Regions from separate parts of the Paenibacillus sp. WG02 genome, predicted to be linked through region 1. Evidence: a T-box and tRNA genes for the amino acid it is inferred to sense, from the RefSeq annotation. Region 1 holds a T-box; the other holds one or more tRNA genes.
What was found. The T-box of region 1 lies ahead of ileS (isoleucine--tRNA ligase). A T-box ahead of a tRNA ligase gene usually reads a tRNA of that ligase, here a tRNA-Ile.

Region 1 (3,324 bases):
TAGAAGATCGGAATAGGAACACCCCATGCACGCTGCCTCGAAATACACCAGTCTCCACGATCAGCAATCATGTTATGCAGGCGGATTTCGCCCCACTCTGGTGTCCACTTCACTTTCTTAATTTCATCCAGCATCTCTTGTCTGAATTTATCGATAGACGCAAACCATTGCTCTGTTGCTCGATAAATAACAGGCTTCTTCGTGCGCCAATCATGAGCGTATTGATGCTGAATTTCGCCAGCTTTAAGCAGTAGACCTGATTCTTGCAGCTTCTCGATAATCAGCTTGCCGCCTTTTTCGTAGAACAAGCCTTCGAAGCCTGGTGCTTCCGCTGTAAAATGCCCTTGATCATCCACAGGACATAGCACTCCGATGTTATAACGTTGTCCAATCGCGAAATCGTCTTCCCCATGTCCAGGAGCTGTGTGTACACAACCAGTACCCGCTTCTAGTGTTACGTGTTCTCCAACCATCACAAGCGACTCACGGTCATAGAATGGATGCTGACACGTAACGAACTCGAGCTCATTACCTTTTACCGTCGACAACACTTCGTAATCGGTCCAACCAATTTCCTTAGCTGCGGCTGCAAGCAATCCCTGCGCAAGTACATATTTCTTCCCGTCGGCTTGAACTACAGCATAGTCGAACTCTGGATGAAGCGAAATGCCCAGATTTGCAGGCAGTGTCCATGCCGTTGTTGTCCAAATCACAATGGCGGCATCCTGCGGCAGCTTGCCTTTACCGTATTTAACAGGGAAGGCCACATAAATGGAAGTGGACGTTTTTTCTTTGTACTCAATCTCTGCTTCTGCAAGTGCACTTTCGGAAGATGGGGACCAATAGACAGGCTTCAAACCTTTGTAGACAAAGCCTTTTTGTACCATTTTACCGAACACGCGAATTTGCTGAGCTTCATAATTCGGCTGCAGTGTGATATACGGATTCTTCCAATCTCCACGGATACCCAGACGCTGGAATTGGCTCTTCTGTTTCTCAACAGTCTGCAGGGCATACTCTTTGCAATATTCACGGAACTCAGGGACGGTCATTTTTTTACGATCGACTTTCCCACTGTTCGTAATCACCTGCTCAATCGGCAATCCGTGTGTATCCGCGCCTGGAACAAAAGGCGCATCGAAGCCTTGCAGCGTTTTGAATCGTACGACGATATCTTTCAATACCTTGTTCAACGCATGCCCGATATGAATATCTCCGTTCGCGTAAGGCGGTCCGTCATGGAGAATAAATTTGGTTCTGCCCTTACGACTCTCCTGCACTTTGGCATAGATGTCCTCAGCTTCCCAATGCTCTTGCATTTTGGGTTCCGCCTGCGGCAAATTGCCTCTCATCGGAAACTCCGTTTGTAATAAATTTAATGTTTTGCCATAATCCATGCTAACCACTCCATTCCTGCCTCAAACGTTTTGTTGTCAAAAAAACAAAAAAAGCCTCTCATCCCCAAAAGGGACGAGAAACTCTAGCTCGCGGTACCACCCTCGTTAAAAAGCTAAATGAACTTACACCCTGAGGTGTAACGAACATAAGCTTAATCACTCGATCATGTGTAACGGCATGACCCGTTTCTCTCTACTCGCTTCAAGAGACGCTCCTGGGGGATATTCGGTACGCTGCAGAGATTAGGCTCACACCAAAACCCTAATTCGCTGACACTGCTCATTCGACCTACTCGTTCCAGTCATAGCTTTATTGAGATACATTTAACAGGAGTATAACCAATTCATTAGGCATAGTCAATATGACAGCCACCTAATCATGGATTCCTACTCTTCTTTATTTTCAAACTGCATACTTTGCCAGCCTTCTGTGTTGAGCAGCTCTAATTGCGCTTCAAGCAGTGTCCGGAAGCGTGTGCGATAAATGGAGGCTTGTTTCTTCAACTCTTCAATCTCCAAAGCAACCTTACGTGAACGCGTCAAGGATTCGTTAATAATCCGATCTGCATTCTTCTCAGCTTCCTTCAAGATCAGCTGTGCTTCTTTCTTCGCATTGCTTCTCACTTCATCTGCAGCTTCTTGCGCAACGATAATCGTTTTGCTGAGTGATTCCTCAATGTTGGTAAAATGGTCCAAACGTTCCTGCAGCGTCACCGTTTGATTGTGCAAGTCTTTATTCTCGCGAATCAATGCCTCGTAATCCTTAATGACTTGATCCAGGAATTCATTCACTTGATCTTCATCATAACCGCGGAACGAGCGGGAAAACTCCTTATTATGTATGTCTAGCGGTGTTAATGGCATCAGTGCCCCTCCTTAGCGTTTTGCGCAGCAAAACTGACTTCGTAAGCAAAGCTGAGCTTTCTTCCAAGAAAGCTAGTTTGAACCCACATCTATACTGAATCAGTTCGACAGAAAATAAGCAATTCCTGCAAAGTTCGTGGATAAATTATCCACAATCATGCAAACTTGCCGATCTTCACACGAATTCGCCCTTTTTTCGTTACGCCTTCCACTTCAAGCACCTTGAATCTACCAAATCCTTGCAAAGACACCATATCTCCCTCTTTAAGAGGCTTACTTGGATCTTCCTCCAGCTTCCAATTGACGCGGCAGCGCCCAGCTTGGATGGGAATCAATATTTTAGCTCGACTTAGCCTGAATACATCGCTTACAATCCCGTCCATGCGCATCGAGGCAACAGACAGGCTCAGTTCGTCCAATTGTACTTGAGCTAGCTCCAGCTTATCTAACGACAGCAGTTCCGTCTGTACATGAACCCTATGTACCTGAGACAAATTCAAATGCAGGTAATCCGCAGCATCCTGGGTAACCAAACAATGGCAGCCGCCCTCTATAACATGAATATCGCCAACCTTGTCTCGCTTCATGCCGAGTCCAAGAATGGCGCCCATGTAATCTCCATGTTCTAAAGTTAGAAATTTGCCGTCTCCAGAAGAAACAGACAAGACCGCCATCGCCATGTCTTCCCCATCCAAAGATCGGTAATCCGGGGCAATCAGCGCCCTTCTTCGTTCGGCGGCGGAGTAACCGCCATCTAAACGGCAGTGGACATCTGGGTGTCGATTCACCAGTGATGTCAATATAAAAGCCTGTCTGGGATCCAAAAAATCCGTTAGCTTCACAGCATGCTGCTCGGCTGCCCGCTCCACCCAATCCCAGGCTTTATCGACAAAATGGTGTTCATCCGAATGAAAATGACCATAGAGTTCTTTTGGCAATGTTAGAACAACCCCACAATGAAATCGAGCACAGCAATAATCCCCATAACCACAAATCGCAACGCGATTAAGGCCACAATTGGCGAAAGATCAATGAACCCAATGCTTGGAATTATTTTACGGAA
Region 2 (3,324 bases), 2.8 Mb from region 1:
TAGCCCGAGGGGGCCGCAGTGAAAAGGCCCAAGCGACTGTTTAGCAAAAACACAGGTCTGTGCGAAGCCGCAAGGCGAAGTATACGGGCTGACGCCTGCCCGGTGCTGGAAGGTTAAGAGGAGTGGTTAGGGGCAACCCGAAGCTATGAATTGAAGCCCCAGTAAACGGCGGCCGTAACTATAACGGTCCTAAGGTAGCGAAATTCCTTGTCAGGTAAATTCTGACCCGCACGAATGGCGTAACGACTTGGGCGCTGTCTCAACGAGAGATCCGGTGAAATTTTAATACCTGTGAAGATGCAGGTTACCCGCGACAAGACGGAAAGACCCCATGGAGCTTTACTGCAGCTTGATATTGGACTTTGGTACGATCTGTACAGGATAGGTGGGAGCCTTTGAAGCCTGAGCGCCAGTTTGGGTGGAGGCGCCGTTGGGATACCACCCTGATCGTATCGGAGTTCTAACCTGGTACCGTGATCCGGTATGGGGACAGTGTCAGGTGGGCAGTTTGACTGGGGCGGTCGCCTCCTAAAATGTAACGGAGGCGTTTAAAGGTTCCCTCAGAATGGTTGGAAATCATTCGCAGAGTGCAAAGGCATAAGGGAGCTTGACTGCGAGACCTACAAGTCGAGCAGGGACGAAAGTCGGACTTAGTGATCCGGTGGTACCGAATGGAAGGGCCATCGCTCAACGGATAAAAGCTACCCTGGGGATAACAGGCTTATCTCCCCCAAGAGTCCACATCGACGGGGAGGTTTGGCACCTCGATGTCGGCTCATCGCATCCTGGGGCTGAAGTAGGTCCCAAGGGTTGGGCTGTTCGCCCATTAAAGCGGTACGCGAGCTGGGTTCAGAACGTCGTGAGACAGTTCGGTCCCTATCTGTCGCGGGCGTAGGAAATTTGAGAGGAGCTGTCCTTAGTACGAGAGGACCGGGATGGACGTACCGCTGGTGTACCAGTTGTCTCGCCAGAGGCATCGCTGGGTAGCTATGTACGGAGGGGATAAGCGCTGAAAGCATCTAAGCGCGAAGCCCCCCTCAAGATGAGATTTCCCAGTATGTAAGACCCCTTGTAGACGACGAGGTTGATAGGTTCGAGGTGGAAGTGCAGCAATGCATGCAGCTGACGAATACTAATCGGTCGAGGGCTTAACCAATTCCCAACCAAGTGAAGATAAGCTTTGTAGCGAATTCCGAATACTTGATTGGGGCCCAGAAAACCTAAGCAATTCAAACCTTTACGCAAGTTTCGTATCTAGTTTTCAAGGCGCAAACACGCTTTGACTGTTTGGTGATGATGGCGGAGGGGACCCACGCGTTCCCATCTCGAACACGACCGTTAAGCCCTCCAGCGTCGATGGTACTTGAACCGCAGGGTTCTGGGAGAGTAGAACGTTGCCAAGCAGAATACCCCTAGTGGGTATTTTTTTTACCACCCTGTAGACTGTTTTACTCATTAGGGCCCTTAGCTCAGCTGGTTAGAGCGCACCCCTGATAAGGGTGAGGTCGGTGGTTCGAGTCCACTAGGGCCCACCAATTAATTTCTTTTATGGGGCCATAGCTCAGCTGGGAGAGCGCCTGCCTTGCAAGCAGGAGGTCAGCGGTTCGATCCCGCTTGGCTCCACCATATTCCCTGATAGCTCAGTTGGTAGAGCACTCGACTGTTAATCGAGTTGTCACAGGTTCGAGTCCTGTTCGGGGAGTCAAACCCCCAAAAAGTGAAGTGATGCTTCGTAGCATATTCCGATTACTTTTTGGGGACCCCATAATATATATGGAGAAGTGTCCGAGCGGCCGAAGGAGCACGATTGGAAATCGTGTAGGCGTCACAAGCGTCTCGAGGGTTCGAATCCCTCCTTCTCCGTTTCTTTAAATAAATGAAAGACATTTATGGCGGCGTAGCTCAGCTGGCTAGAGCGTACGGTTCATACCCGTAAGGTCGGGGGTTCGAGCCCCTCTGCCGCTACTAGATAATGGAGAGATACCCAAGTGGCTATAAGGGGACCCTCTGCTAAGGGGTTAGACTGCGTAAGTGGTGCGAGGGTTCGAATCCCTCTCTCTCCGTCGATAATTTTTAAGTTTGGCCCGTTGGTCAAGTGGTTAAGACACCTCCCTTTCACGGAGGTAACAGGGGTTCGAGTCCCCTACGGGTCACCATCAATTTTCTAGTTTTATCCCATGGAGGCTTAGCTCAGCTGGGAGAGCATCTGCCTTACAAGCAGAGGGTCGGCGGTTCGATCCCGTCAGCCTCCACCATACTACCCAAAAAAGTGAAGTGAAGCTTTGTAGCAACGCCGATTACTTTTTCGGGGCCCATAAAGAAATTATGCTTTCAATGACGCGGGGTGGAGCAGCCCGGTAGCTCGTCGGGCTCATAACCCGAAGGCCGCAGGTTCAAATCCTGCCCCCGCAACCAAACTCTTACTCAGAGTTATTTTAACTAGTATGGAGCTGTGGTGTAGTGGCCTAACATGCCTGCCTGTCACGCAGGAGATCGCGGGTTCGAATCCCGTCAGCTCCGCCATAATACCCCAAAAAGTGACGTTAAGCTTTGGAGTAAATTCCGATTACTTTTCGGGGACCCCATAACTTAAATATATGCCGTTGTAGCTCAACTGGTAGAGCAACTGACTTGTAATCAGTAGGTTGGGGGTTCAAGTCCTCTCGACGGCACCACAATTCCCAAAAAAGTGAAGCAAAGTTTTGTAGCAACGGCTATTACTTTTTCGGGGTCCGGTAAGGCTGTATATGTGGAGGCTTAGTGAAGTGGCTAAACACGGCAGACTGTAAATCTGCTCTCTTCGAGTTCGGTGGTTCGAATCCATCAGCCTCCATTTCCAATTACGTTGGGGATTAGCCAAGCGGTAAGGCAACGGACTTTGACTCCGTCATGCCAAGGTTCAAATCCTTGATCCCCAGTACTACACCCCATAAAGTGAAGGTAAGCTCTAAAGCGAATTCCAATTACTTTCCGGGGGCCCCAATAAATTACATGAGTCATTAGCTCAGTTGGTAGAGCACCTGACTTTTAATCAGGGTGTCGTAGGTTCGAATCCTACATGACTCACTGCCTTATTTACAGCATGCGCGTATGGCGGAATTGGCAGACGCACTAGACTTAGGATCTAGCGGGTGACCGTGGGGGTTCAAGTCCCTCTACGCGCATTCAATCCTCAGTAGCATTCATACTCCTGAGGTACCCATGCGGAAGTGGCTCAGCGGTAGAGCATCGCCTTGCCAAGGCGAGGGTCGCGGGTTCGATCCCCGTCTTCCGCTCCATCTTATTAAGCGCCCTTAGCTCAGCTGGATAGAGTATTTGACTACG

Region 2: it encodes a tRNA-Ile, which carries the amino acid that the T-box ahead of ileS (isoleucine--tRNA ligase) is inferred to sense. The anticodon was not compared.

Annotation. Positions count from the first base shown of each region.
Region 1 covers NZ_AP036016.1:3,666,276-3,669,599, reverse strand. The annotation lists gene ileS (isoleucine--tRNA ligase) at 1-1,397, opposite strand, end outside; T-box leader at 1,464-1,712, opposite strand; gene ACBP55_RS16235 (DivIVA domain-containing protein) at 1,785-2,261, opposite strand; gene ACBP55_RS16230 (YlmH family RNA-binding protein) at 2,417-3,199, opposite strand; gene ACBP55_RS16225 (YggT family protein) at 3,202-3,324, opposite strand, start outside.
Region 2 covers NZ_AP036016.1:875,603-878,926, forward strand. The annotation lists rRNA gene ACBP55_RS03955 (23S ribosomal RNA) at 1-1,156, shown strand, start outside; rRNA gene rrf (5S ribosomal RNA) at 1,287-1,403, shown strand; tRNA gene ACBP55_RS03965 (tRNA-Ile) at 1,459-1,535, shown strand; tRNA gene ACBP55_RS03970 (tRNA-Ala) at 1,551-1,626, shown strand; tRNA gene ACBP55_RS03975 (tRNA-Asn) at 1,630-1,702, shown strand; tRNA gene ACBP55_RS03980 (tRNA-Ser) at 1,776-1,863, shown strand; tRNA gene ACBP55_RS03985 (tRNA-Met) at 1,892-1,965, shown strand; tRNA gene ACBP55_RS03990 (tRNA-Ser) at 1,975-2,063, shown strand; tRNA gene ACBP55_RS03995 (tRNA-Glu) at 2,082-2,156, shown strand; tRNA gene ACBP55_RS04000 (tRNA-Val) at 2,180-2,255, shown strand; tRNA gene ACBP55_RS04005 (tRNA-Met) at 2,339-2,415, shown strand; tRNA gene ACBP55_RS04010 (tRNA-Asp) at 2,447-2,523, shown strand; tRNA gene ACBP55_RS04015 (tRNA-Thr) at 2,600-2,675, shown strand; tRNA gene ACBP55_RS04020 (tRNA-Tyr) at 2,752-2,833, shown strand; tRNA gene ACBP55_RS04025 (tRNA-Gln) at 2,847-2,918, shown strand; tRNA gene ACBP55_RS04030 (tRNA-Lys) at 2,994-3,066, shown strand; tRNA gene ACBP55_RS04035 (tRNA-Leu) at 3,085-3,164, shown strand; tRNA gene ACBP55_RS04040 (tRNA-Gly) at 3,204-3,278, shown strand; tRNA gene ACBP55_RS04045 (tRNA-Arg) at 3,288-3,324, shown strand, end outside.